3 regions of the Mesorhizobium sp. M0011 genome follow, and region 3 is predicted to be linked to each of the others. Evidence: predicted binding sites of a transcription regulator. Region 3 holds the regulator's gene; each other region holds the start of a gene.
The links. Region 3 encodes LexA, which represses DNA repair genes until DNA is damaged. Its sites were predicted from a motif close to TGTTCNNNNTGTGTTCNG; they were not measured.
Positions count from the first base shown of each region.

Region 1 (3,278 bases), on a different contig from region 3:
CGTATAGCGACCCTCATAGCGCAGGCCCTGGAATTCGATCCGGCAGGCCAACTGGTCGAACATGGTTAGGCCCCACATGTCGGCGCCGGTCAGCGGCTTCGGCATGAAGGTGAGATCGGAGACCGGCTGCGTCGGTGATGTGTGGTCGCCTTCGATCGCGCCGCCGGGCGCCGGCACTTCGTTGACCGCAATGACCGGCTCGCCGGTGCGGCGGTCGAGCACATAGAGATCGCCCTGCTTGGTCGGTCCGACCAGCGCCGGCACCACCGTGCCGTCGGGTTTGCTGATGTCGATCAGGCTCGGCTGCGCCGGTACGTCCATGTCCCAGAGATCGTGGTGCACGGTCTGCCGCACCCATCGCACCTGACCGGTGTTGAGGTCGAGCGCGGTGATCGACGACGAGAACTTCTCGACATTGGCACTGCGCCCGGCGCCGAGCTGGTCCGGCGTCTGGTTGCCGAGCGGCACGTAGAGCAGGCCGAGCTTCTCGTCGGCGCTCGGCGTCGACCACATGTTGGGCGAGTTGGCGGTATAGGTCTGGCCGGCCGGCAGCGGCGTCGTCTGGTCCGGATTGCCGGAATCCCAGTTCCACACCAGCGCGCCGGTGGCAGCGTCGTAGGCGCGGATGACACCGGACGGCTCCTGCGTCGAATAATTGTCGTTGACCGCGCCGCCGACAATGATCTTGCCGCCTGATATCAGCGGCGCCGAGGTCGAGTAATAATAGCCCGACTTCGGATAGGGCATGTTGGTCAGAAGGTTCAGCGTGCCGCCCTCGGCGAAAGCCGGGCAGACCTGCCCGTTGGCGGCGTCGAGCGCGATCAGCCGCGCGTCCGAGGTCGGCAGGTAGACGCGGGTCGCACAGGGCTGCCCGGCGGCGCCGGCGGCATCGGCGTAATAGGCCACGCCGCGGCAGGTCTGGTGCTGGCGGTCCTTGTCGAGCTTGACCTTGGGATCGAAGCGCCATTTCTCCTTGCCGCTCGCGGCATCGATGGCGATGGCGAAATTGTGCGGCGTGCAGATGTAGAGCGTGTCGCCGATCTTCAGCGGCGTCACCTGATAGGTGGTCTCGCCGACATCGTCTGGACCCTTCACGTCGCCGGTCTGGTAGGTCCACGCCGGCTGCAGCTTGGCGACATTGTCAGGCGTGATCTGGTCGAGCGGCGAATAGCGCTGGCCGAACTGCGTGCGGCCGTAATAGTGCCACTCGCCGGCCGGCACATCATTGCCGAGATTGGCGTTGGCGACCACCTTGTCGGTGCCGAGTTCACCGGCAATGTCCTTCGGGTCCGATGTCATCGAATAACCGGCGACGGCCAGCGAGGCCAGCACGGCAAGGATCAGCGGTGCGCGCCCGTCAGGGCCGGCAAGACCCCGCCTCGCCCACGGCGTCAGCAGCCACAAAGCGAGAAGCACGATGATGCCGCCGCGCGGCCCGAGTTCCCACCAATCGAAGCCGGTTTCCCAGACCGCCCAGGCCAGCGTGCCGAGCACGATCACCGCGTAGAGCCACAGTGCGGTGGACCTGCGCCGGTAGAGCAGCCAGGCGGCGATCAGGAAGGCAAGGCCGGCAATGACATAGTACCAGCTGCCGCCCAGCATCGCCAGGCGGATGCCGCCGCCGCCGAGTGCCAGGCCGATGAGGAAAAGGATGAGGGAGGTGATGGTGACAGCCAAGATGATACTCCTTCGACTGTTGCGCTTCGCGGCGCTGCCATGGCAACCCGGCATTGCGTCGCTGCCCGAAGCACAACTTTCTCCTGACGGTCCCGCCTGTCAAGCACGGGCCTCAAGCGCAAGCGGTAATGGTCCATCGCAATTGGGATAACATCGACCGCAGTGGGAGCGCGGGGCAGCAATCGGGCACTTTAGCGGAACAAAACGTAGACAGTTCTGGTCTTTCCCCACCGAATCACTACATTCGGGGCAATGTCCGGCTTTTCCGAAGACATGCCCTTTTTCGACGAACCCAATGCGCGGCCCACGGCCCCGTCGGGCATCGCCGCGCGCGCCATGGCTGCCCGCAGCGGCCACAACAACGCGCCCGACTATCTCAAGGGGCTGAACCCCGAGCAACGGCTGGCGGTGGAAACCACCGAAGGCCCGGTTCTGGTGCTGGCCGGAGCCGGCACCGGCAAGACCCGCGTGCTCACCACGCGCATCGCTCACATCCTCGCCACCGGCAAGGCGTTCCCGTCGCAGATCCTCGCGGTGACCTTTACCAACAAGGCCGCGCGCGAGATGAAGATCCGCATCGGCGTGCTGATCGGCGAAGGCAATGTCGAGGGCATGCCATGGCTCGGCACCTTCCACTCGATTGGCGTCAAGCTGCTTCGCCGCCATGCCGAACTCGCCGGTTTGCGCTCCGACTTCACCATCCTCGACACCGACGACGTCGTGCGGCTGATCAAGCAGCTGATCCAGGCCGAAGGGCTCGACGACAAGCGCTGGCCGGCCAAGCAGTTCGCCCAGATGATCGACGGCTGGAAGAACAAGGGGCAAGGCCCCGCCGACATCGCCGAGGGCGATGCGCGCGCCTTCGCCAACGGCAAGGGCCGCGAACTCTACAAGGCCTATCAGGAACGGCTGAAGACGCTGAACGCCTGCGATTTCGGCGACCTGCTCTGCCACCCGATCCGCATTTTCCGCGCCAATCCGGACGTGCTCAAGGAATACCATAAGCGCTTCAAATACATCCTCGTCGACGAGTACCAGGACACCAACACCGCCCAGTACATGTGGCTGCGGCTCCTGGCGCAAAGGCCGGATGCCGGGCGCAAGCCTTCGGCGACTAATCTCCAATCGGCCGAAGGCCGCAAGGACGACCGTCCGTCCGAGCCGTTGCGAGGCCCCCGCGGAGGGCCCGCGCCGGCAGGCGCGGAACAGCCCGTGAGCGTGAATATATGCTGCGTCGGCGACGACGACCAATCCATCTATGGCTGGCGCGGCGCCGAGATCGACAACATCCTGCGCTTCGACAAGGATTTTCCCGGCGCCACCATCATCCGGCTGGAGCGCAACTACCGCTCGACCGCGCACATCCTTGGCGCGGCCTCCCACCTCATCGCCCACAATGAGGGCCGCTTCGGCAAGACGCTGTTCACCGACCGCAACGAGCCGGAGGACGGCAAGGTGCATGTCCACGCCGCTTGGGATTCCGAGGAGGAAGCCCGCGCCGTCGGCGAGACGATCGAGACCTACCAGCGGCAAAAGCACAATCTCAACGACATGGCGATCCTGGTCCGCGCCTCCTTCCAGATGCGCGAGTTCGAGGACCG
Region 1 covers NZ_JAMYVQ010000004.1:182,095-185,372, reverse strand. The annotation lists gene NKK51_RS06405 (glucose/quinate/shikimate family membrane-bound PQQ-dependent dehydrogenase) at 1-1,677, opposite strand, end outside; gene NKK51_RS06400 (ATP-dependent helicase) at 1,930-3,278, shown strand, end outside.
Region 1: NKK51_RS06400 (ATP-dependent helicase) is a predicted target of LexA. The motif match lies at 1,873-1,890, and genes of this name have one in related genera.

Region 2 (3,278 bases), on a different contig from region 3:
GCGATGAGCGAGCTGCGTTTGGCCGCGTTGACCAGGAGAATAAGCGCGCTTCCGACGCCGGCCGCGGAGGCAAGCCGATAAAGCGTAGCGCTGGGCACAGCCGCGCTCGACTGGATGGTCGTGGAATTCTCCTTGTGTTGAGCTTCTTCGGCTGGACTCCGAAGCGAAATAGTCGATTGCGGACGGCGGGGTTCGGCGGTTGTGGCGAGCATGGTCGTCTCCTCAACTGGGAAAACGGGAGCCGCGAAGACCGCAGGCCTGTTCCGATCCCATCTGTAATCACTGCTTACATGCTCTTGTCTGCATTGTAAACAGTGATTACATAAATCGCGGATCGTGCTACAAACGCGTGAAGCAGCTCTACGGAACGAAGGAAAAGAGATGGCAAACGCCAAGACGCCTCGCCGCACCGGCTACCACCATGGCAATTTGCGCGACACGTTGATCGATGCTGCAATTCAACTTGTCGAGGAAGGCGGCCCCGACAATGTAAGCGTGCGCGAAGCCGCAAAGCGGGCCGGCGTTTCCCCCGGCGCCCCCTTCCGGCATTTTCAGTCGAAAACAGCGCTGCTGACCGCGGTCGCCGAACAGGCCATGAACCGGCTGACAGAGGCCGTTGCCAATGCACTTTCAGCAGTCGACAGCGCGGATCCCATCGTGGCCTTCGAAGCAATCGGACAAGGCTATCTGGAATGGGCGATCGCCAATCCCACGCATTTCCAGATCATCAGTTCCCGAACCCTGATTGATTTCGACGCGTCGGACAGTCTTCGCGGTCAGAATGAGGCCATTCGCCGGAAGATGATCGACCTGCTGACCCAAGCGCAACACCAGGGTCAACTGGCTGCGAACGCGGATTTCGATCATCTGGTTCTTGCCGCTCGTGCCTTTGTCTATGGGTTGGCACGAATGGTGGTTGATGGTCATTTTCCGGAGTGGCATCCGTCCGAGCCGCCATCGCTCGCCGTGCGCAAGGCGCTGCATCTTTTCATCAGCCGAATGACCAACCTATCTGAAGCGAGATCCCAGAAACCCTTGCCGCCGCTGGGTTCTGGACCGACTGGATAGGAATGGACATTTCACGCGACGCAGAACCAGCTATTCCGCCGCCTCTTCGATCTTCTCCATATCATCGTCCGACAGGCCGAAATGGTGACCGATCTCGTGGATCAGCACGTGGGTGACGATGTCGCCCAGCGTCTCTTCGTTCTCGGACCAGTAGTCGAGGATGGCGCGGCGGTAGAGCGTGATCCGGTTCGGGCCTTCGCCGGTCTGCGGGTTCCAGCGCTCGGCGATGCCGCGTCCCTCAAACAGGCCGAGCAGGTCGAACGGCGTCTCCAACGACAGATCGTCCATGATCTCGTCGGTCGGGAACTCGGCGATCTGGATGACGATCTCGCCGGTCAGCTTGCGAAAATCCTCCGGCAGATGGGCGTACGCCTCCAGCGCCAGGAACTCCATTTCGTCCATCGAGGGCGAGAGTTCGTCGTGCCAGGTGCGGGTCTTGTAGATGCGGGCCATGCTTTGTCCTTTGATCCCGGCATATAGGCTTTCGCACCGTAATCGGCAAATGACACGGGCCGATGCGCCTGCGCCATCCGCGCGGAGAGGAATAAATTCCCCATGTGTCTGCTTGACTCTTGAGATGCGCTCTGGAATCTATAGGGAACATAACAGGAACAATGTGAGTGGAAGCTGACCGTCATGGCGATGACCGCCGTGGCGCGGGAGACTGTGTTTGCCCTGCGCCGCCAGATCGCGAAAATCGAGGGAACGCTGCCCGAGCGCTTGGCTGCGCCGGCCGCCGCGCCCTTTGATGCCGACGTCAACACCGATCTCACAATCGTCCGGCGCGGCATTGCCGCGGCGTTGCCGGATGCGTTCCTGCCTATTGGGGTCGAGCGCCTCGACGCCGCCCTGAGCGGCGGCCTGCCGAAGGCCGCCCTGAGCGAAATCCATGGTACGCAAACCCGCGATGCCGGGGCCGTCGCCGGCTTCGCTTTGTCGCTCACAAGCCTGATCCTCAAGCAAACGCCGGGGCTGCCGGTGCTGTGGATCGGCACATCGGAGATCTTTCGCGAGGCCGGCTTTCCCTATGCCAGGGGGCTTCACGCCTCGTTCGGCATCGAGCCGGAGCAATTGCTGTTTTCCGAGGCACCGAGACTTGTCGATGCGCTGTGGGTCGCCGAGGAGGCGGCCCGGATGACGGCGCTCGCCGCGGTCATCCTCGAAATTCGCGGCAATCCGCAGCGGCTTGACCTGACCGCGACACGCCGGCTGCATGCAAGGGCGCAAGCGGCCGGCCGCCCGGTGTTCCTGCTGCGGCAGGCGGCCGAGCCCGAACCGACGGCGGCACCCGTCCGCCTCATCGTCACGTCGGCACCGGCGGTGCCGCGCGACACCATCGCCGGGCCGCTGGCCGGCTCGATCGGCCGCCCGGCCTTCACCCTCACCATCGGCAAGAGCCGCACGGCCCTGCCTGGACAATTCACACTGGAGTGGAATCCCGATGAATGCGCATTCGACGAAAGAGCGGGCGACGAAAGAGCGGGCGACGAAGGAGCAGGTGGGGGAAGAAACCGGCCAAAGAATCCTGTCCCTGTGGTTTCCCTATCTGGCGGCGGAAAGGGTCCTGCGCCAGCGTCTGGGGCGGTCCTGGCGTTCCCGGCCGTCGGATCACCCATCTCACCCGCCGCTCGTGATCAGCCATCGCGACCGCAACGCACAGCGCATCTCGGCCCTCGACGAGCGGGCTGAGGCGCTGCACCTGAAGCGCGACATGGGCATCGCCGATGCGCGCGCCATGCATCCGTCGATCGACATCGTCGAGGCCGATCCGGAAGCCGACCGCCGTCTGCTCGAAGGCCTTGCCGACTGGTGCGACCGCTACACCCCGCTGGTGGCGCTGGATGGCGCGGACGGCCTGTTTCTCGACGTCACCGGCTGCACCCATCTGTTCGGCGGCGAACGTGCCATGCTGGACGACATCCTGTCGCGCTTCTTCCATCAGGGTTTCGATGTCCGTGCCGGGCTTGCCGCGACGCCGGGCGCGGCCTGGGCGGCGGCACGGTTTTGCGGCGACCGCATCATTGTGCCAGGCGAGGAGGAAGCGCTGCTGGCACCCCTGCCGCTGGCCGCGCTGCGCATTGAGCCGGCGACCCGCACCAGCTTGGAAAGCGTCGGCCTGCGCACGGCGGGCGCCGTCATGGCGGCACCGCGCGCGCCGCTCGCCCGCCGCTTTGGCGCCTTGCTGCTCCTGCGCCTCGATCAGGCGCTTG
Region 2 covers NZ_JAMYVQ010000048.1:10,893-14,170, forward strand. The annotation lists gene NKK51_RS30635 (hypothetical protein) at 1-212, opposite strand, end outside; gene NKK51_RS30640 (TetR/AcrR family transcriptional regulator) at 382-1,068, shown strand; gene NKK51_RS30645 (metallopeptidase family protein) at 1,099-1,521, opposite strand; gene NKK51_RS30650 (ImuA family protein) at 1,705-2,757, shown strand; gene NKK51_RS30655 (DUF6504 family protein) at 2,699-3,278, shown strand, end outside.
Region 2: NKK51_RS30650 (ImuA family protein) is a predicted target of LexA. The motif match lies at 1,665-1,682, and genes of this name have one in related genera.

Region 3 (3,278 bases):
ATCGTCGGCGTGCGCGCCGGCATTCCCGATGACATCAATGAGGCGATGCGACGTACCGGCATCTACCACATCATCTCCATTTCGGGACTGCACATGGCTCTGGTCGCAGGCACCATCATGGGTTTGCTGCGCGGCGCCTTCGCCTTGTTTCCCGACTTTTCCGCGCGTCGCCCGGTCAAGAAGTATGCCGCCGCCGCCGCACTGTTCTCGATCGCGGCCTATCTCATCATCTCGGGAGTCGTCGTTGCCGCCGAGCGCAGCTTCATCATGCTGGCGGTGATGCTGATTGCCGTGCTGTTCGATCGAGCAGCACTCACCATGCGCAATCTGGCGATCTCGGCGATCGCCGTCATCGTGGTGTCGCCGCATGAGGTGGTCGGCCCGAGTTTTCAGATGTCGTTCGCCGCGACCGCGGCTCTGGTCGGCGCCTATGCCGGCTGGGCGGATCACCGCGCGGGAAAAGCAAGACCGCCGCCGCCAAAGCGATCCATGCCAGGTTTCCTGACGCGAAAATTCCTGCTGGCGGCAACCGGCCTTGCCATGACCTCGATCATCGCCGGAAGCGCCACGACGCTGTTTGCTATCTGGCATTTTCAGCGTGTCTCGCCGCTTAGCCTGTTTGCCAATCTCGCGGTTATGCCGATCGTCACCGTCGTCATGTTCCTGGCCGTCGCCAGCGCGCTGCTGATGCCTTTCGGATTGGATTGGCCGGCTCTCTACCTGATGGGTAAGGGCCTGACGATGATGATCGCCATATCCGGCTGGATCTCCGAGCGTTCGCCTGTCGACGGGGTCGGGCTGATTTCGCAACAGTCGGTCCTGTTGGTGGCAATTGCTTTGGTCATCGCGACGATGGCGACAACCTGGCTGCGGCTCGCTGCTCTGCCATTCGCGCAGGCAGGCTTGCTGACCGTCTCGGATACGCGCACGCCGGATGTGCTGATCTCGGAAGACGCCCGGCTGGTGGCGTTGCCGATCGGTGGCGGTGAGCTTGCCGTCAGCCGGGAGCGGCCGAACGAATTCACCGTCGACAACTGGAAACGCGCCCTGACATCAGAAACCATCGTCGTGCCAGAGGTGTTCGACAACAGCGATGGGCAATTCGATGTCGCGGATGCCGTTGATCTGCCGCTGGGATCCCCGTTCTATTGCTCCTCAGGCGTTTGCGTGGCCAGGCACATGTCCGGTGCGATCATTGCCTATGTCGAGGACCGCAAGGACACCTGGAAAGCCTGCGGCTTCGCCGAGCTGATCGTCATCAATGACGCCACCGCGTATGACGCCTGTCACAATCCGCTGGTCCTCGTCATCACCAAGCGGCAACTGGCTCGCAAAGGCAGTGCCGCGGTCTTCTTCGATCGCCAATCGGCGACCACGCCGGCGACGATCAGCTTCGCGGTGGACAGCCCATATCGGCCCTGGCACACGCAACGCAAATACTCTCGTGAGGCGAGGGGGCTGGCACCCTTCAAGAAACCGGAGAAGCCAGCGGCCAACCCACAGCCGCCTCAGTAGCGGCGGATCAGGCCGACGAGCTTGCCTTGCACCTTGACCCTGTCCGGGCCGAAAATACGGGTTTCATAGGCCGGATTGGCGGCTTCGAGAGCAATCGAAGCGCCCTTGCGGCGGAACCGCTTCAGCGTCGCTTCCTCTTCATCGACCAGCGCCACGATGATCTCGCCGGGGCTCGCCGTGTCGGCATTGCGGATGATGACGGTGTCGCCGTCGAAGATACCGGCCTCGATCATCGAGTCGCCCTTGACCTCCAGCGCATAGTGGGCGCCGCCCATGATCATGTCCGGCGGCACCGAGATCGAATGCGTCTGATGCTGGATGGCATCGATCGGCACACCGGCGGCGATACGGCCCATGACCGGGATCGACACGGCGGAGACCGCATCGTCATCATTGCCGGGCGAGGGCATCCGCGAAGGCGCCGGCTTGATCTGCCGGCCAAGGGCACCACCCTGACCGAGACTGCCCTGGATGACGCTTGGCGAAAACTTCTTTGCCGCGTTGAGGCCAGGCGCGATCGAGTCCGGCAATCGCAGCACTTCCAGCGCGCGTGCCCGGTTGGGCAACCGGCGAATAAAGCCGCGCTCCTCAAGTGCGGTGATCAGCCGATGAATCCCGGATTTGGAGGCAAGGTCAAGCGCCTCCTTCATCTCGTCGAAGGATGGCGGAATGCCGCTCTCCTTCAGGCGTTCATGGATGAACATCAGCAGTTCATGTTGCTTGCGCGTCAGCATGGCGGCCCCCAGGTTACCTGAAACCAGAATCGAAAAACAAACCCAGAACAAACCCTATCTGTTCCAGTTGTGTTCTGCAACCGTTTAAAGTTTAATGAATTTGTTAAGGCTGCTGAAATTATTTGGCGCTTGCCAGCGGGTCGCGATCAACAAGCGCCAGGCACAGCGATGCGCCTGCTCACATTGAAATTATTATGGTTAATGACCTGTGGCTCATCCTCGACCCAAGGCTTGGCATTATCAGTCTATCGACCTCCACAAAGGACGATATCAATCTTCGGGACGTTCGTTTGCCGTGAACGAAACGGAGCCAAAACGCCAACGTCTGTTGGCATTTGTGGCTGGAAATTCAGCCTCCGTCATCTGCCAGGCAGTGAGGGCGGCGGCGGTGGATCGCGGGGATCGTTGCGTCAGGTAACGGCTTCCTTGACCGCGAAACGGCGGTCCTTCCATGCGCCCGTGCGCAGAATATCCTCCAGCACCTCAACCGCCAGCCACACATCCTTGTAGCCGACATAGAGCGGCGTGAAGCCGAAACGGATGGTCGATGGCGCACGAAAATCACCGATGACGCCGCGCTCGATCAGCGCCCGCATGATTTGATAGCCGTGATCGTGAAGGAACGACACCTGGCTGCCGCGCCTGGTCGCGTCGCGGGTGGTCTCCAGCGTGAGACCGTAGGCGCCGCACCTGGCTTCGACGAGCTGGATGAACAGTTCTGTCAACGCGACGCTCTTCTTTCGCAATGCCGCCATGTCGACGTCATTCCAGATGGCAAGCGCGCCTTTGAGCGCCCGCATCGACAGGACAGGCTGGGTGCCGCACAGAAAGCGGCGGATACCGGTGCCGGCAACATAACCCCGTTCGAAGGCAAAGGGCCGCGCATGGCCCCACCAGCCGCTGAGTGGTTGCCTGATATCGCCATGGTGACGCTGCGCGGCATAGATGAAGGCCGGTGCGCCCGGACCGCCATTGAGGTACTTGTAAGTGCAGCCGATGGCGAAATCGGCATTTGCCTGGTCGAGTTCG
Region 3 covers NZ_JAMYVQ010000026.1:28,080-31,357, forward strand. The annotation lists gene NKK51_RS24375 (ComEC/Rec2 family competence protein) at 1-1,515, shown strand, start outside; gene lexA (transcriptional repressor LexA) at 1,509-2,249, opposite strand; gene kynU (kynureninase) at 2,660-3,278, opposite strand, start outside.